2 regions of the Jeotgalibacillus haloalkalitolerans genome follow, and region 2 is predicted to be linked to the other one. Evidence: riboswitches for the same ligand, from Rfam matches in the RefSeq annotation. Region 2 holds a riboswitch; the other holds the start of a gene.
The links. A riboswitch is a leader RNA that binds a small molecule or an ion and turns the genes downstream of it on or off. The one in region 2 is predicted to bind lysine.

Region 1: it holds a riboswitch for lysine, as region 2 does, so the genes downstream of both, UFB30_RS09135 (aspartate kinase) here and UFB30_RS15270 (Na+/H+ antiporter NhaC family protein) in region 2, are expected to answer to the same signal.

What each region holds. Positions count from the first base shown of each region.
Region 1 is NZ_JAXQNN010000002.1:802,529-812,496, forward strand. Features, by position in the region: gene UFB30_RS09125 (succinate dehydrogenase cytochrome b558 subunit) at 1-26, opposite strand, end outside; gene UFB30_RS09130 (YslB family protein) at 409-852, shown strand; gene UFB30_RS09135 (aspartate kinase) at 1,038-2,267, opposite strand; lysine riboswitch at 2,379-2,558, opposite strand; gene uvrC (excinuclease ABC subunit UvrC) at 2,617-4,389, opposite strand; gene trxA (thioredoxin) at 4,482-4,796, opposite strand; gene UFB30_RS09150 (electron transfer flavoprotein subunit alpha/FixB family protein) at 5,109-6,083, opposite strand; gene UFB30_RS09155 (electron transfer flavoprotein subunit beta/FixA family protein) at 6,112-6,885, opposite strand; gene UFB30_RS09160 (enoyl-CoA hydratase) at 6,905-7,678, opposite strand; gene fadR (fatty acid metabolism transcriptional regulator FadR) at 7,692-8,273, opposite strand; gene UFB30_RS09170 (long-chain-fatty-acid--CoA ligase) at 8,384-9,968, opposite strand, start outside.
Region 2 is NZ_JAXQNN010000007.1:89,410-99,377, reverse strand. Features, by position in the region: gene UFB30_RS15275 (sodium-dependent transporter) at 1-442, opposite strand, end outside; gene UFB30_RS15270 (Na+/H+ antiporter NhaC family protein) at 743-2,362, opposite strand; lysine riboswitch at 2,483-2,667, opposite strand; gene yunB (sporulation protein YunB) at 2,734-3,495, opposite strand; gene UFB30_RS15260 (HD-GYP domain-containing protein) at 3,552-4,649, opposite strand; gene UFB30_RS15255 (bifunctional metallophosphatase/5'-nucleotidase) at 4,684-6,039, opposite strand; gene UFB30_RS15250 (sulfite exporter TauE/SafE family protein) at 6,063-6,887, opposite strand; gene UFB30_RS15245 (DUF72 domain-containing protein) at 6,906-7,754, opposite strand; gene brnQ (branched-chain amino acid transport system II carrier protein) at 8,007-9,371, shown strand; gene sufB (Fe-S cluster assembly protein SufB) at 9,603-9,968, opposite strand, start outside.

The sequences.
Region 1 (9,968 bases), on a different contig from region 2:
CAATAAAACTCTCGATTTTCCGCCATCGAATGTAACCCCCTCTTAAATAAATACAGCTGCTGAAAGCTATTCCCTAGAATGATAGTTTCAGCAAAAATTTCGCACAGTATAACATTTATGTGACAAATTTATTGTACTCCTCTAGTAATGGAGCGTCAAGAAAACGTATACATAAAAACAATTCTAAATATTTTATATCCAATTCACTTCACTATCAGATGATTTGCTAAATCCTGTTATTTATTTTCACAAAAAATTCACAAAATCACTTTTCACAATTTATTATTTCAAAAAACTGCTTATCTCTATGACAATATGCCGATTTCGCTATAAAATTCCTTTTAGACCTTACACTTTGCCAAACAACACTTTATAATGAAGAGATTGAAAGTGAGGTTCGGTTAAGCAATGAGCGATCAGGAAAATATCACACAGGACTTTTTCGGTTACCGGTTAATCAGAGATGAATTGATACCGGACCTTTTAGGCACTCATACAAAAGACATTCTCTACTGGGCAGGCAAAAAAATAGCCAGAAGCTATGCATGCAGTAACGAAGGCGAAATCATAGCCTTTTTCGAACGTGCAGAGTGGGGTGTCCTCTCTATCATAAAACAAAAAAATGATGAAATACATTTTGAACTTTCCGGGAATGTGGTCGAAGACAGGATTAAACATAATGATCCAGTTTTCACTCTCGAAGCCGGCTTTATTGCTGAGCAAATCGCAATGATTAAGCAATACCAGACTGAGGCTGTTTACACACGCAATAAGAAAAACTGTGTCCAGATAGAGTTGAAATGGGATCAGAGAGACCCATATTCAATGCCTTTAAGAAAAGCCGGTCTGTAATTTTTATCCAGATTAACTACTCAACTTTATAGTGAAATCTAAGTGCAGCGAAGCGTAAGGCGGCGACTCCGCGACGATTAGTGGGAAGCCGAGGAGGCTTAGCAACCACCGTCCGGAAAGCGTCCGCCTGAAGCGCAGCGAAACAGTTTAGAGCCTGAGACAAACTTTTGTCTCAGGCTCCCTTTTTAAACTTCAACAGATGCTTTATTTAAGCCGAAGCTTTCATGTATCGCATTTGCAGCGTGAATCATCTGGTCGGAATCCACAACCACTGATACCTTAATCTCAGATGTGCTGACCATCTTTACCTGAATATTTTCCTGTGCAAGTACACTGAACATCTGAGCTGCAACACCAGGGTTTGATACCATACCTGAACCGACAATCGATACTTTGGACAGATTGGTTTCGTGCTCAATTTCCTGGTAGCCGATCTCTTCTTTATGCTGACCAAGAATCTGTAATGTATCTTCCAGGGAAGATTCTTTTATTGAAAAGGACAAGTTTACTTTTCCGGTATCCAGCTTACTCTGGATAATAATATCCACATCAATATGGTTTTCAGCAAGAATTGAGAACACAGCAGGAAAACCTGTCAGCTCATTTTCAAGTCCTACCACTGTCATTCTGACAATATCCTTATCAAATGCTACGCCTCTTACGACTAAATGTTCTTCCATTGGTGCATCCTCCTCTATTAACGTTCCTTCGATTTCTTCCATACTTGATCTGACAGTCAGTTTAATCCCATAATTTTTCGCGAATTCAACCGCTCTCGGATGCAGTACACCTGCACCAAGGTTCGCAAGCTCTAACATTTCATCATAAGAGATTCCATTTAACTTTCTGGCACCTTTTACATAACGCGGGTCAGTGGAATAGACACCATCCACATCCGTGTAGATATCGCATCTATCTGCTTTTAACGCAGCTGCCAGCGCAACGGCTGTTGTATCTGAACCACCGCGGCCGAGCGTTGTGATTTCACCGTTTTCATCCATCCCCTGAAACCCCGCTACAACAATCACACGGCCTTCACTCAAAAGGCTTTCAACACGATTTGTTTTCACTTCAGTAATTCTGGCATTACTGAATACAGGCTCCGTGCGGATTCCAGCCTGCCATCCGGTTAAAGATGTGCTTTTATAGCCTCTGTTCTGCAGGGCCATAGCGAGTAAAGACGTAGACATCTGCTCGCCAGTCGTCAGCAGCATATCCATCTCTCTTTTTTCAGGCCGCGAAGTCATTTCCCCGGCAAGCCTTACTAATTCATCTGTTGTCTTTCCCATTGCAGATACGACAACAATGACATCATTGCCCTTTTCCTTTTCAAGGATCACTCTGTTTGCTACGTGATGTATTTTTTCAACAGACCCTACTGAGGTACCGCCAAATTTCTGTACAATGATTCCCACTTTATTTCCTCTTCCCTGACATTATTTCTCAACTGTTTACGACAATAAAAAAAGCAACAGGGAGAAAATCTCCCCATTGCTTTTGTACAGATCGAATCATCTGAATCGCACAGGTGAGATAGCTCTCCAGAACGTAAATGTTCTGACAGCCCTGCATTTTTTAAATACAGAACCAGCAGCAAATCTGATGAATGATTTTCTGCTTCGGCGGTCCGCACCTTTCTCACTGCTTCACAGGGGTTCATCCCCCTCTGCAGCGGTACTCTTTGCGCCCGCACCTCTATCACCACTTTAAAATAAAGTGTTTAATTGTAAGTCATTATAGCATGTGTCTATACAGGCAGCAAGATTATTCCTGTAATTTTTCAATGACTTTTTCAGCGGTCTTTGCCGGTAAGCCTGCTTTTACAATCTCTTCAAGCGGTGCTTCCCTCAGTTTTTTTACTGATCCGAAATATTTCAGCAGCTGTTTTTTACGCTGAGGTCCAACACCTTCAATGTCATCAAGTACAGATTGAATTGAGTTTTTTGCCCGCACCTGTCTGTGGAAGGTGATCGCAAAACGGTGAACTTCATCCTGTATACGCTGCATAAAGTAAAACTCCTGACTACGTCTGTTCAGCGGAACAACCTCCAGCGGATCACCGAATAATAGCTGGGAAGTATTATGCCGGTCATCTTTAGCAAGACCGGCTACAGGAATATCAAGACCAAGCTCATGACGCAAAATTTCTTTTGCCGCTTCAATCTGCCCTTTTCCGCCATCAATTACAATCAGATCAGGTAATGGGAGTTCGTCTTTTAATACTCTGGTATATCTTCTTCTGATGACTTCTCTCATTGATTCGTAATCATCCGGACCCTGCACTGTCTTAATTTTGTATTTACGATATTCTTTTCTCGCAGGCTTGCCATCCACAAACACAACCATCGCAGAAACTGCGTCAGATCCCTGAATATTTGAGTTATCAAACGCTTCAATTCTATGAGGGGTGTAAATATTCATTGCTTCCCCTAAATTTTCAGCTGCTTTGATTGTTCTTTCTTCATCACGTTCAATTAAAGCAAACTTTTCTTTGAGTGCAATGGAAGCATTTTTTGCTGCAAGATTCACAAGATCTTTCTTTTGTCCTCTAACCGGCTGTCTGACATTCGTTTCAAGCAATTCTTCCGCCATGCTCTGGTCGATCGTCTGCGGGATTAACACTTCCTTCGGTTTGAAATGATTCGGCTTCATGTAGAATTGACCGAGGAATGATAAAAATTCACCTTCTGCTTCATTGTAGATTGGAAAAAGTGAAACATCCCGTTCAATCAGCTTACCCTGACGGATAAAAAATACCTGGACACACATCCAGCCCTTATCAACTGCGTAACCAAAAATATCACGGTTCGTAAAGTCATTCATCGTCATTTTCTGTTTTTCCATGGTGGCTTCTATATGAACAATCTGATCGCGGAACTCTTTTGCACGCTCGAACTCAAGATTTTCTGCTGCCTGTTCCATTTTTACTTTCAGATCTTGCTTTACTTCTTTAAATCCGCCATTCAGGAACCTGGCGATATCTTCTGTCATTTGACGGTATGTGCTTTGGTCGACTTTGAACTCGCATGGTGCGAGACATTGTCCCATGTGATAATACAGACAGACCTTATCAGGCATCGTTCTGCATTTTCTTAACGGATACATTCTGTCGAGCAGTTTTTTTGTTTCATTGGCTGCCTGCGCGTTCGGGTACGGACCAAAATACTTCCCTTTGTCTTTTTTAACTTTCCTTGTAATCAGCAGTCTTGGATGACGCTCTGCTGTTACTTTAATAAAAGGGTAATGTTTATCATCTTTTAACATGACGTTATATTTCGGATCATGTTTTTTGATCAGGTTCAGTTCAAGGACAAGTGCCTCCATATTGGATGAAGTCACAATGTATTCGAAATCCTCTATTTCAGATACCAGCCGCTGGGTTTTCCCGTCATGTGAGCCGGTAAAATAGGATCTTACTCTATTCTTAAGCACTTTTGCTTTACCTACATAAATGATCGTACCCTGCCTGTCCTTCATCAGATAACAGCCGGGCTGGTCAGGAAGGACTGCAAGTTTATGTTTTAGTTGGTCTTTCATATGATTAGCCTCCTGCACGCTTGTTACCTTTATTTTACTCAATTCACTGCCATTAGCAAAACAAAAGCCGGGCACAAGGCCCGGCTCAAACATTATGCATGCTTATTTAATAGTTCCTCAAGTGCTTCTTTCGGCTGGAAGCCTACTACTTTATCCACGATTTCTCCGTCTTTGAATACGACTAGTGTCGGGATACTCATTACTCCGTACTTGCTTGCTGTTTCCTGGTTTTCATCCACATCAAGCTTTACAATTTTAACTTTATCGCCCATATCTGAATCAAGCTCTTCCAGAACTGGTGCAATCATTTTACAAGGTCCGCACCATGTAGCCCAGAAGTCAGCCAGTACTAAACCGTCTTTTGTTTCATTAGCGAATGTTTGATCAGTTGCGTGTGCAATTGCCATTTAAAATTCCTCCTTGTTGAATACGAATATAGTCAAAGTATAGCAGGGAGTATTCGGTATTTCCACGTTTTTGCCTGTGATAAAAAAAGAACCCAAGACATTTATATCTCGGGCGTTAATTCGTTTCGCTGCGCTTCAGGCGGACGCTTTCCGCGGGGACGGCGGTGAGCCTCCTCGTCGCTTCGCGTCTGTGGGGTCTCACCTGTCCGTCACTTCCCGCTGGAGTCGCCGCCTTACGCTCCGCTGCACTAAGCTAAAATAATGTAATACTTAACTTATTTCATGGACAGATTACTTTAATTTTAATTTGAATTAAGAGACTTTTACTTTTTTGAATTCTTCAATCAGCAGTGGCACTACATCGAACAGGTCTCCAACGATGCCGTAGTCTGCTACTTTGAAGATGTTTGCTTCTGGGTCTTTGTTGATTGCAACGATGACTTTAGAGTTTGACATGCCTGCCATGTGCTGAATTGCACCTGAGATACCGCATGCGATATAAAGATCCGGTGTTACGACTTTACCTGTCTGACCGATTTGAAGTGAGTAATCACAATAGTCTGCGTCACATGCTCCACGTGATGCACCCACAGCTCCTCCAAGAAGATCAGCTAATTCTTTCAGCGGCTCAAAGCCTTCTTCACTCTTCACTCCGCGTCCACCGGCTACAATTACTTTTGCTTCTGAAAGATCTACACCATCAGTAGCTTTTCTTACTACTTCTTTAATGATTGTGCGAAGGTCTGTGATGTCAACGCTTACAGATGATACATCACCAGAGCGTCCCTCTTCTTTTTCAAGGGCAGGAATGTTATTTGGACGGATCGTTATAAATGTCAGTCCGTCTTTGATCACTTTTTTCTCAAATGCTTTACCACTGTAGATTGGACGGATGAATTTTGGTGAGTCTCCGTCTGCTTCAATTGCAGTTACATCTGATACAAGTCCGCTGTTCAGTCTGCTTGCAAGCTTTGGTGACAGATCCTTACCTAATGAAGTATGTCCCATTACAATTCCTTCAGGACTTTCCTGCTCAATCACTGCAAGCAGCGCCTGGGAGAAACCGTCTGATGAATATTGTTCAAGCTTTGCGTCCTCGACTGTAATCACACGGTCTGCGCCATAGGCAATCAGTTCATTTGCCACATCTGTGATACCGTTTCCGATCAGTACGCTGATTACTTCTCCGCCGTCAGCAATCATCTTACCCGCTGCAATTGCCTCGAATGATACATTTCTAAGTGAACCTTCTCTTGTTTCTGCTAATACAAGTACTTTTTTGCTCATCGGTTAAACCTCCTGAATAGTTATAGATTTAGACTACTTTTGCTTCAGTACGAAGAAGTTGAACAAGTTCTTTCACCTGATCGTTCACTTCACCTTCAAGAATACGGCCTGCTTCTTTTGCCGGCGGCAGATAAATTTCAACCGTTTCTGTTTTAGGTTCTACATCATCTTCTTCAAGATCAAGATCATCAAGCTCGATTTCATCAAGCGGCTTTTTCTTCGCCTTCATAATACCGGGTAGTGATGGATATCTTGGATCATTAAGCCCCTGCTGAGCTGTTACTAGTAATGGAAGTGTCGTTTCAATTGTTTCAGAGTCACCTTCAACGTCACGTACAATTTCCACCTTGTCTCCATCAACTTTAATGCTTGTGATTGTTGTTACATAAGGAATGTCCAGGTAATCTGCTACACGCGGTGCAACCTGTCCTGATCCACCGTCGATGGCAACGTTACCACCGATAATCAGATCTGCCTCTTTATCTTTCAGATATTCAGATAGAATCTTAGCAACTGAGAATTCATCAGTCATATCCACGTCATCTTCAATATTAATCAGCACTGCTTTATCAGCACCCATTGCAAGCGCGGTACGAAGCTGCTTTTCAGTTTCCTCATCGCCGACTGACACGACTGTTACTTCTCCGCCATGCTCATCTTTCAGCTGAATTGCTTCTTCAATTGCATACTCATCGTATGGATTAATGATGAATTCCGCACCATCCTCAGCGATTTGTCCGCCCTGAACAGAAATTTTTTCCTCAGTGTCAAACGTTCTTTTCATTAGCACATAAATGTTCATGTATATTCCCTCCTGTTAATTATTGACCTTTAAATTCAGGTTGTCTTTTTTCAATAAAAGCACTGATACCTTCTTTTGCATCCTCAGAGACGAATACATCTCCAAAAATTGCAGCCTCCCTTGCAACCCCTTCATGAAAATCAGCTGTTTTGGAATATTGGAGAAGCTCAAGTGCTGCTTTAACTGAAACCGGACTTTTACCGGCAAGCTTCGATGCAAGCGCTTTCGATTTTTCGAGCACTTCATCCTCAGGAAAGGCTTTATTCGCCAGTCCCCATTGAACCGCTTCAGTACCTGTAATCGGATCACTTGTAAGAAGCATCTCTGCTGCTTTTGCAAAGCCTACAAAACGAGGCAGCCGCTGAGATCCTGCGAAGCCCGGCACAAGACCAAGCTGAAGCTCAGGAAGACCAAGTTTTGCCGTTTCGCTTACATAACGGATATGGCATCCCATCGCAAGTTCAAGACCGCCCCCAAGCGCTGCTCCGTGAATTGAAGCGATAATAGGCTTTGAGAACGCTTCCATTCTTTCGAAAACCTGTTGGCCTTTTTCAGCCAGTCTGGAGAATTCAGCTCCGGAATCAATCTGAGTGAATTCTTTAATGTCTGCTCCAGCCGAGAAGAATCGCCCTTCACCGTGGATCAGCAGTACACGCACGTTTTCGTCATGCTCAACTGCATCAAGCCACCCGTCAACTTCGCGGATCAGATCACTTGCCAGCGCATTAGCCGGCGGGCGGTTAATCACAGCAGTAGAGATGTACTGATCATTCTCCCATCTTAAGAAATTCATCCTGTTCTCCCCTTCATTTGCATAATCCTTTTACCAACAGCCTATGTACTCCCGGTGACAGTTCAGTGATTGAATACTTTTGATCATTAATCACCCAGCTCGTCGCCACCTCATCAATCGTACCAAATACCATCTGCCTTGCCAATCGAATATCAAGGTCCTCAGATAACACACCGGTTTCAACACCGTTTTGCAAAACGTCATCAACTAGCACCAGATATTCCTTCAGTACTTTATTTATTCTCATTCTGATATCCTTATTAGACTGCCTAAGCTCCAGCTGTGTTACAATAGCTAAATGGTGATCATCAGCAAGCATTTGAAAGTGACTTTCAACCAGTACCTTTAATTGCTCTACGGCATCTTCAGTATCAGCCATTTTTTTTCTGATTTTCTGAACAAACTGTCCCATTTTTTCTTCAAAAAGAGAAATGAGAATATCTTCTTTGTTCTTAAAATATAAATAGATCGTACCATCTGCTACCCCGGCCTGCTTGGCAATCTTTGAAACCTGTGCATGATGGTAGCCGTTTTCAGCAATGACCACTACGGCAGCATCAATAATTAACTTATATTTCGGTTTATCTTTCTTCATCCGGTCATCACCCTTCAATCACATATAAAAAAGACGAAAATATGAATGACTATTCATTCATATTTTCATCTTACTAAGAAAACCTGATATCGTCAAGAAAAAACATTGAATTACGAAGAATGCTTTTGCTGCTGTTTTTCTTTTTCTTCCTCGACCAGCTGTCTTCTCAAAATCTTACCTACAGCAGTCTTTGGAAGCTCATCACGGAACTCATAAATTCTCGGCACTTTATAAGATGCCATATGCTTTCTCGCAAATTCGTCTAACTCTTCTTCGCTTACTTTCTGATTCTGTTTCACTACTACGAACAGCTTAACTGTTTCACCGCGGTAAGCATCCGGCACACCAACTGCCACACATTCCTGAACAGCAGGATGTTCATACATCACTTCTTCAATTTCACGCGGGTAAATGTTAAAACCGCCTGCAATGATCATATCTTTTTTACGGTCAACTACATAGAAATAACCTTCCTCATCCATGTACCCAAGATCTCCTGTATACAACCATCCGTCACGTAAAACCGCTGCTGTTTCTTCAGGCTGATTCCAGTAACCCTTCATGATCTGAGGTCCTTTCACAAGGATTTCACCAACCTCACCAGGTGGCAGCTGTTCACCATTTTCCATCGAAACAACTTTAGATTCTGTATCCGGCCAAGGTACTCCTACACTGCCTTTCACGCGCTTCGCATCCCAGATAAAGTTTGAATGCGTAACCGGTGAAGACTCTGTTAAACCGTAACCTTCAACCAGCTTACCGCCAGTTACCTTTTCAAACTCCTCCTGCACTTCAACCGGAAGAGGTGCTGAACCACTCAGGCAGGACTCAACCGAAGTCAGGTCATACTTCTTCAGATCAGGATGATTTAAAATACCGATATAGATCGTAGGTGCACCAGGGAAAATCGTCGGCTTCTGCTTATGAATGGTTTTCAGTGCTGTTTCCACATCAAACTTAGGAAGCAGGATCATCTTATAGCCCTGCATAATTGAAAGAATCATAACAGTCGTCATACCGTAAACATGGAAGAACGGTAAAATACCCAAGATACTTTCTTCGCCCTTTTTGTTTTTATACAGCCACGCGTCACACATAGAGGCATTCGCAATCAGATTTTTATGCGTCAGCATAACACCCTTTGGAAAACCGGTTGTTCCGCCGGTATACTGTAAAATTGCAATGTCCTCATCAAAATCAAGCGGTGGGATGCTCGGATCAGGCGATGCCGTTTTTAAAATTTCAGTCAGCAGATGATTGCTGCCTGCGTGTTCAACCTTCACGGTGATGCCGTACTGCTTTTTCTGGATAAACGGATAAATTAAATTCTTTGGAAAAGGAAGAAAATCTTTAATCGCAGAAATAATAATGTGTTCAAGATCTGTGTTGTTAAAAACCTTGGAAATCCTAGGAAATAAAATATCCATTGAAATGATTGCTTTTGCGCCTGAATCTTTCATCTGGTATTCAAGTTCGCGTTCCGTGTACAGCGGGTTCGTCTGAACGACTACACCACCTGCATATAAAATTCCGTAATACGCAATAACAGATGCAGGCATATTCGGCAGCATAATTGCTACGCGGTCACCTTTTTGAATACCGATGTCCTGCAGATACTTTGCCATTTTCAGAGAAGATTCATGCATTTCCTTAAATGTGAATTCTTTCCCCATGAAATGTACGGCGATTTTTTCC
Region 2 (9,968 bases):
CCCACACAATACCGCCTGTTTCCCCAGGTGCTACGTCCAGCTGTAAAAATTCCGTGAATAAAAACCCTTCTGTGTCTTCTCCCCACGCCTGCCCGAATGAGAATATTGTATACCTCATTGCCCAGGCAATAATGACGGCATAGTAGGTTGAGATCACAAACGCTACAAAAACAGCCCACCAGCCAAGCCACTCAGCTTTTTTACCGCTCATGCGGAAGAATGACAGCGGTGCAGATCCTCTGTACTTATGACCGATGGTGAACTCCATGATAAGAATTGGAATACCGGCAGTTAAGAGTGCAAATAAATATGGAATGAAGAATGCTCCCCCACCGTTCTCATAAGCGACATACGGAAAACGCCAAATGTTCCCGAGTCCGACTGCGGAACCAACTGCTGCAAGAATAAATCCGGCACGCGATCCCCACTGTTGACGATTCATCTAATTACCCCCCTGAAAGTACTTCCTGAATAAATGGAAGTTTTTATATATTCAGATTATTTCACATAATCTAAAATCAGTATAGCACTTGCTTCCTAAATGTAAAAGTACTATTTTGAAAAATTCTGAAATTATATTACAATAATCTACATAAAAAAATAAACCCTGTCATAACAAGGTTTATCTTAATAGTGTGCAAAATATTTCACACTTTATATAATTCATACATTTTCCCAATCATACAATAGTCCTTTAAAAAAACCGTCTGAATAGACATTGTTATTCAGACGGTTTTCATCATTATTCGAGTCCTTCTTTAGCGGATACGGTTCTTGCCTTTTCCGGATTCCTTCCCATAATGACTGCAAATAATACAAGCAGAACAATGACAAGTCCGAGTGCAAGCAGTGTACTTCCTGAGAAACCAAGCATCACATAACCGGCTGAAGCAATCGCTGCTCCTGTTACAGCATAAGGAATCTGCGTTGCAACGTGATCGATATGATTGCTTCCTGCTCCTGTAGAAGAAAGAATCGTTGTATCAGAAATCGGCGAACAGTGGTCACCAAATACTGCACCTGCAAGTACTGCTGCAAGTGATGGAAGAAGCAGTGAGATATCAGTGCTTGCTGCAATCTCCCCTGCGATTGGAAGCAGGATACCGAATGATCCCCATGACGTCCCTGTTGAGAATGCCATTACTCCTGCCACAATGAATAACAGAACCGGCAGCCAGCCAAGAGGCAAGTTAGATGATTCTACAATTCCAGCAAGGAATTCACCTGTACCAAGATCCCCGATTAAACCAACAATCATCCAGGCAAAAACAAGAATGTAGATTGCCGGAAGCATTGATTTAACACCCTCTTTAAGCGCAAGGAAAAATTCAGCGCCGCCAATTTTCTCAGAACGGCCAATTTGTCTGATAAAGAATGCAATGGCAACTGCTAGTCCAACGAGCGCACCATATACAAGTGATTTCGCAACATCTGTATATTCGAACATTTGAAGAATTGTTGCAGATTCTCCTGTGTCAGCTGTATAAGCCTGAGAGCCTGTCCACATCATTGATGCCACTGTACCAATTACAAGCGCAATGATTGGCCAGATCAGATCACCGACTGTTCCATATTTAGAAACAGGAAGATCATTTTTTAATTCGCCAGGGATATCTTTATTTGGATCATAGACTTCCCCGGTTTCAATCGCACGGTTTTCATGTACCTTCATTTGTCCGAAATCAACACCGCGAAGTGCAACGATAAAGACAATTCCAAGTGCAGCCCATACATAAAGGTTCATCGGCACCATTTGGATAAATGCTGAGAATGCTGTGTATTCAGTGATTGAATGTGTAGCAAGAATGCCTCCGATGACTGCGATAATGTATGCACCCCAGCTTGATACCGGTGATACTACACAGATCGGTGCTGCTGTTGAGTCAATCAGATAAGCAAGCTTTGCGCGGGATACGCGGTGACGGTCAGTCAACGGGCGTGCCACCTGTCCGACTGCAAGACTGTTAAAGTAATCATCAATAAAGATAATAATGCCCAGACACGCTGTTACAACCTGAGCACCTGCACGTGTTTTCACGCGCTTCATTGCCCATTCACCGAATGCTCTTGCGCCTCCGGATACGTTAATGAATGCTGTGATCACACCCAGGATAATCAGGAATAGCATAATAAAGATATTCCATAAGTTCAGCACGCCAGGCTCTCCATCTGAACCGTGCTCCCAGAATACGCCGCTGAATGACAGCCAAAGTGTCTCGAGCGTATCAAGCGGTCCAAAGCTTGTGATTAATAGGGCTGCTGCGACGATCCCTGCTCCAAGTGATAGCAGAACGCGTCTTGTAAGTAAAACCATTACAATTGCAATGATTGGCGGTAAAAGTGATAACCAAGTTCCTTCCATAATGTTCCCTCCTTTATTTGTATGATAGGGCAGTGAGGCATAATCGTAAAAAAACGCAAAAAAGGGCAATGATAGAGGACTCTACCATTACCCTTGTCGTTAGTAATGTTATGCTCCATCACGATCTGTAGCTCCTCAACCCGCAAAAATTGCTGCGGAAAGAGAGTGTTATCCTTATTAAAGATAACCCCAATGATAAAATCCTGACTGATTGTTACCATTTCGGCAGTGATCCCCTTTCATCTGTGATCGCAGTTGTCATCCTCACACAGATTACTCTTAAATCCTGCTCCTCTACCCCATCGGATTATGATGTGGTGATTATTCATTTTACTGAACTATTATAACAAGTGACTGTCTTTAATTCAAGACTAATCTGTCGGAAGAGGAACTTCCAAGGAAGGAGACATACCATCACCCATATTATAAATTTCAGGTACCTGTCCCTGAATCAGGCCCATTGCAACTGGTATATCCTGCTCTACCGTTGTTACCTCAGTTGCAAACGGTACAATGATCTGAACGTCGACCACCAAATGAATATTAATCTGCACAAAAGCGTTATTTATACCAAATTCATCAATATCTGACCGTATATCCGAAGTGACATTTCCAACAGCGTGAAATCGGATAGGAACCTTAGGACCAAGATTCCCAAGCAATGCATTACCTGTCGCCTGCCCGAGTGGCACTGTATATACAATCCCCTCCAATTCCCCTGCATCTTCTACTTCAAGGTCCAGCTCGGTCAGTGATTTCAGGACTCTGGTATCCCCCCGTTCAATTGCCCTCAATTGCTCCTGGACAAGCTCAGTGGTTTCTGTAAGTACTCTGTTAATAATTTCGGTATTAAATTTTGTTGTCACCATTTCTGCTGAGTCGGTAGGGACATTTTCAATGATTTCATTGATATCCATTACATTTGCAATCTCTCTGTTAACTGCTTTACTGATCACAAGCGCCCCTATTTTTTTCGTCTGAGATTCTGCATAGATCATCAGAGTTGGTTTCACACCCGTATTGATTACAGCGAGACCGACAACCGTCATCAGCAGAAACATTAATATAGACAGCAGCCAGACAGACCGTGCTGTGAGCGGCTTGATCACAATTCTTTTTCTGATTCTGCGCATAAAAAAGCCCTCCTATACCGCAGTGTATGCTGTACAGAAGAGTTTTTTCCTTGGAATTATTCTGTTATGAATGCAACATCGGTCTGAGCAATGGTGCAGTTAAGGTCCGAGGATAGATCAACTTCATAGGTCGCCCGAACAATTTTATGGCTCTCTTCAATTACCCTGATCACCGGACGTGTAGAAACGCCTTTATTCTGTCGCGCAACGATCCCTTTTCTTCCATCACTCAGCTGAACAGTCAAACCATTTGGATAGATGGCGATTCCCATTTGAAAAGCTTTTATGACTGTCGGATCAAATAATGTACCCGAACCTGCAAGCAAAATTTCAAGTGCATCTGCAGGAAGCATCTTATCCCGGTAGACCCGGTTGGATGTGCAGGCATCAAACACATCTGCTACGGCAATTATTTTTGCATACGGATGAATATCCTCACCGGTAATACCTCTTGGATAACCTGAGCCATTCAGTCTTTCATGATGCTGAAAAGCACAGTGAGCAGTCAGTAATGAAACATTATGCAGATTTTTCAGCACTTCAAATCCATGAACTGTATGCTGCTTGATTTCTTCAAATTCCTCTTCAGTCAATGGACCTTCCTTCATCAGCACTGACTCATCCACCATCGTTTTCCCAATGTCATGCAGCATCGCACCAAGTCCCAGCTGCTCCAGCTGTTTGACAGGCAGCTTCAGCTCTTTTCCAATCGCAAGCGTATACAGCGTCACATTGTAGGAATGGTGGAAGATATAAGAATCATAAATATAAGCATCTGACAGAATCATCAGCAGGTCCTGATTCGCGTCCATTTCACTCATGATATTTTTCAGGATATGCTGAATTTTCGTTGCTTTATTTGCCAGCATTTCTGACATATTTTTTTGTTTACACGTATGAATGGAAGAAAAAGCATCCCTGATTTCTCTGATCGATTCCTGTCTGACAAAAACCGGCACACTTTCCTTCACTTCAATTCCTTTGGACTTTTCATCAGCAATATATACATACTGCACTTTCAGTAAACGCAGACGTGTGATCATTCCCTCAGTCAAAGTCACACCTGCTTGCAACAGAGGCTTTTCATTCACGTTATAAATGGTATGACCAAGTACCATACCGGCCCGCAGAACCCTGGTTGATATTAATCTCATTGGCTGATCACCCTTCTCTATCTATTATCATGCGCTAACGGGCGGTATGACTTAGCTTGTCTTTTAAAATATCACGCAAAAACTCAGGCATAAAATATTGTTTTTTTGCTCTTTGCATTTCAGGGAAAAAGAACCCGAATGTAAACATATCAACGGTTGCGATTTTGTATACCTGATCTGCTCGCACTTCCTGCCCGCCTACATAAAATTGATGATCTTTTTCCTCAAGCCCATTATAAATAAACTCACCCAAAATGGTTCCCCTGAACCCAAGACCTCTGATCACCGTCGTTGGCCAGTTCTGATGTCTCGACTGCCTGATGACTTCTTTCAATTCGCTTCCTGTCAGTTCAACCAGACACGGGTTGATCGGATGGGGAAGAATCTTATGCAGATCATATTCCGTTACCGGCCCTGCTTCAAGCGGGTGAAGCAGCAGACCACCTGTTACAATTGCACAATCAGCGTCGCACCAGTCAAGTATTGCTTCAGCAAGCAGCCTGGATAGAGGAGATTCTGCCTGAAGCGGATTATGATGAATCGGCTCTTTCAGGACTGTGATTTCATTAGACAGCAGCTGACGGCCTTCTTCAAGCCATATTGTATTCAGATCGTCTGCTGCAGGAAGCTCATTTGTTTCATAAAGGGTTGCTGTTTTCCCGGACACTTTCCTGCTCACATGATCAAATTCAATTTCCACTTTACCTGTAAACATGCCGTATTTTCCGGCTGCGGCTAACAACACCTGATTATGCAGCCGGCCATTTTCAAGCACGTGATGTGTATGGCCACCCATAATGATATCGATATCAGGACACTCTTCCGCCACCCACTCATCTTCTCTGATTCCCAGGTGTGACAGCAGCACAATGATATCCACCTTGTCCTTCATTGCACGAACCTGCGCTTTCAATTCATCTTTTGCAGACGTAATATGCCAGCCGAGCTTTTCATAAAAGACCGGATATTCCGCTGTTACAGCTGTAATTCCGATTTTTACACCACTTTTCGTAGTTTTAATCAGATAAGGGCATGCCCAGTCCGGACGGTTTCCTTCTGATGTAAAAAGGTTTGCCAGAATGACTTCAAAGTCTGCATGATGATACAGCTCATTTAACTCTTCGTATGAAAAAGTGATCCCTTCATTGTTTCCGATCGTCACAGCATCATACCCGGCTTCATTGAGCAGATCAACGTTTCTTTTTCCCGCTGACCCCTCTGTTAAAGGGTGCGAGCGGTCAGCATGATCCCCGATATCAAACAGATAGACTTCCTCGCCGGCTGCCTGAAGCATCGCACGCTCCTGCTGCAGGAACTGATGAATGACGGGCCAATTCTCAAAATGACTATGTAAATCATTCGTATGGAAAATGGTTATTCTTTCTTTCACGATTCATCACCTCTCATATCCTTTTAGCCGTATATTCCTTCAATGATTGACCTGATCCCGATCAATACAAGAATGATTCTGAGTACAAAAACAAGCTTGTCTGATTGAAGCTTCTGGTTCATCCATGCGCCAAGCTTAGCGCCAAACCATGCGCCAGGCGCCAGCAGCGCAACATACAGCCAGTTCACGTTTCCAAGCGCAATATGTGAAGCTGAGCCGAGCAATGCAGATAAAAAGACCATCAGCATCGATGTTCCGACTGCTACATGTGGCGGGAACAAAAACGCAATGATCATAACCGGTACCATGACAGAACCTCCGCCAATGCCAAATAATCCTGATGCAAAGCCCACTGCAAAAGCTGCAAATACCCCTGCAGCCGGCGGAAATCCGTATGACCATTGTACGCCCTGCGGATCTGTAAAATGACGCTGGTACGATGCCGCTTTGAACTTTTCAATCGGCTTAATTTTATTGCGGATCAATAGAATAAACGATAAAAAGATCATGAATAATCCAAAATACAGATGAAAAGATCCGAGCGTCAGATACTGATTTGTATAGGAGCCCACAATTGCACCAGGACCGCTTCCCGCAAAAAATATCAGTCCGCTTTTCACATCAACTGTTTTTGTTTTTAAATAAGCAAGTGTTGAGGATAATCCTGTAAAAATCATGACAACTAAAGAGATCCCAACAGCTGTCTGAGGCGTGATTCCGTCAATCCACATGAGTGCCGGCCCAAAAAACAGCAGGGCAGGCACAACAATAACGCCGCCTCCAAGGCCGATCAGCGAACCGACCGCTCCGGCTGCAAGCCCGATTAAAGGCAGTAAAAACCATTCCATTTATACTTCATCCCAATCCTAAAATAAGTCGAGCTGGCGGGGTGCAAGTCCTCCGTAATCCAGTCCCAGAAGATCAATCATCGTTTTCGCATTTCCGGCAGCATGACCCCCGGAATTATTATTAAATAATACATACACTTTATCGGATGACCGGTCCAGTTTTTGAAGCACCGGCACAAGATCCTTTAACTCTGCATCCGTATAATCATAGAGGTATCTCACTTCACGCCAGCTGTTTTCATTCCCTTTTTTTGTCCACCCGGCAACGTTCCTGCCATGAAACCTGAAAACTGTTATCCCTTTATGCGTGCTTTCAGCAATCAGCGGGATGGATCCTTCTCCTGCCTGCGGTTCATCACACACACTGTGGATCAGTTCTTCATCTTTTAAAAACTGAAGTGTCCCATCACGGAACTCATCTGAATACCACGTCTGATTTCTGAATTCAATTGCAAGCGGCAGCCCCTCAAGCTGCTTTTTGCAGTATCTTATGTAATCAACATTCTGTTTCTGGCAGTCAAACCATGGTGGAAATTGCAGCAGTACAACACCGAGTTTATCTGCTTCTATAAATGAAGTGAGTGACAGGCGGAATGCTTTAAACATCTCCTCTTTTGAATCAAAAGGAATATCTCCACGCTGATGGCCCGTCATCCCCTGATAGGCTTTGACAATAAACTTAAATGAAGAAGGTGTTTCAGCAACCCACTTCTTCATATTGCGTTCAGGCTGAACCGCATAAAAAGAGGCATCCAGCTCAACGATCGGAAAATGCCCTGCATAATCCTTCAGCTTATCCTGCTTTGAAGAATGCTCATCATATACATCCGGGTGGTCTCCCCAACCGGTCAAACCGATATAAATCACACGATCACCTGCTTACGGACAATTTATTATCGTTATTGTATCACAGTTGAGCAGCATGAGTATGATCAGGATTAGTGGATTGAATTTACAGAAAATACGCATTCAAACAGCTTTTGTTAAAAGGAAGCGTTCTCATAAAAACTGTTTTAAAAAAACAGAATATTGCTATTGTAACCCTATTTAATTCTTGTTAGGATTACCTTTATTACATCACAGCGTCACCCTTAAAAAGGGACAGGAAAGGACTATATTATGCAACAAAAGATCCCATTTTCAACTTATATCATAATCGGAACCATGCTGTTCGGTCTCTTCTTCGGAGCTGGAAACTTAATATTCCCGATCCAGCTCGGTCAGCTCGCAGGTACATCATTCTGGCCAGCGCTGACAGGCTTTCTGGTCACAGCAATCGGCTTGCCGCTCCTGGGCATTCTGGCAATCGGACTATCCGGAAGTAAAGGGCTTCACGACTTAGCCAGTCGCGTTCACCCGCTTTTTGGTACAGTTTTTGCTTTAATTCTCTACTTAACAATCGGACCGTTTTTCGCGATTCCGCGTACAGCGACTGTTCCGTATACTGTGGGCTTTGAACCCTTTGTCAGCCCCGAACAGAGCAGGCTCTGGCTTGCAGTGTTCAGTATTGTATTCTTTGCAATTGTCTATGTACTATCGCTAAAGGCTGAAAAAGTGATGGACATTGTCGGTAAGTATTTAACACCGGTCTTTTTATTTTTCCTATCAATCCTGATCATTACGACAATTGTTAATCCAATGGGCAGCTTCTCTGCACCTGCTCCTGATTATCAGTCGCTGCCGTTTATGAGCGGCTTCCGTGAAGGCTATAACACTATGGATGCGCTCGGTGCACTGGCATTTGGCATTATCGTCATTCATGCGATTAAAAACCTTGGCATTACTGATAAAAAAGCGATTGCCCAGACAACACTGAAATCAGGCATGATCGCAACCGGACTCATGATGCTGATCTATGGGCTGATCACTTATATGGGTGCATCAAGCCCCTCAGCAGTCGGTACATTTGAAAATGGCGGACTGACATTTGCAGCAGTTGCCCAGCACTATTTCGGACCATTTGGCGCAATACTGCTCGCACTGATCATTGTCCTTGCCTGCGTGAAGACAAGTATCGGGCTTATCATTGCCTGCAGTGAATTTTTCCATCAGCTGTATCCAAAAATCAGCTATAAAACATTTGTATTGATCCTGTCACTGATGTCACTGTTAATTGCGAACTTCGGCTTAACAAATATTATTCAGTACGCTGTTCCTGTACTGATGTTCTTATATCCACTCGCAATTGTATTAATCCTGCTTGGACTGACATCTAATTTGTTCGGCCACAAACGCAGTATCTATGCTGGCGCGATGTTCCTGACATTCTTCGTCAGCCTGGTTGATGGATATAATGCTTTGCTTGGCACACTTCCTGGTATTGCAAATGGAGCACTTGATGCTGTTACTTCGTTTTATATGACCTATCTGCCTCTGTATGAAATTGGTCTTGGCTGGATGCTGCCGGCACTCGTTGGCGCAGCGATTGGGTTTATGTGGAGACCTGCTTCTAGTGGGAAGGTATCTGAGGATTTGTCTTACTGATATGTTGAAAAAAGACTGCTGCGGCAGTCTTTTTTTGTGTTTCGGAAGCTTGTTGTCGCTGTTTCTGCCAGAGTTGTAGCATTTCGGGCTGGGGATGCAGCGATACGCCCGGGTTCTTGTTGTAATCACCGGCTGGGGTGTAGCAATTCGCCAAATATTTGTCGCTATTCTCAGAAACCTCATATAACACACGAAAAAACCCGCACTTCAAAAGTACGGGTTTTTGTCATATTAACCGATAGAACCTTCCATCTCGAACTTGATCAGACGGTTCATCTCTACTGCATATTCCATTGGAAGCTCTTTCGTGAATGGCTCGATGAAGCCCATTACGATCATTTCAGTTGCTTCCTCTTCAGAAATTCCGCGGCTCATCAGATAGAATAGCTGCTCTTCAGATACCTTAGACACTTTCGCCTCGTGCTCAAGTGAAATGTTATCATTCAGAATTTCGTTGTATGGAATTGTATCAGATGTTGATTCGTTATCCATAATCAGCGTATCGCACTCAATGTTAGAACGTGCACCATGTGCTTTACGTCCAAAGTGTACAATACCGCGGTACGTTACTTTACCGCCCTGTTTAGAAATTGATTT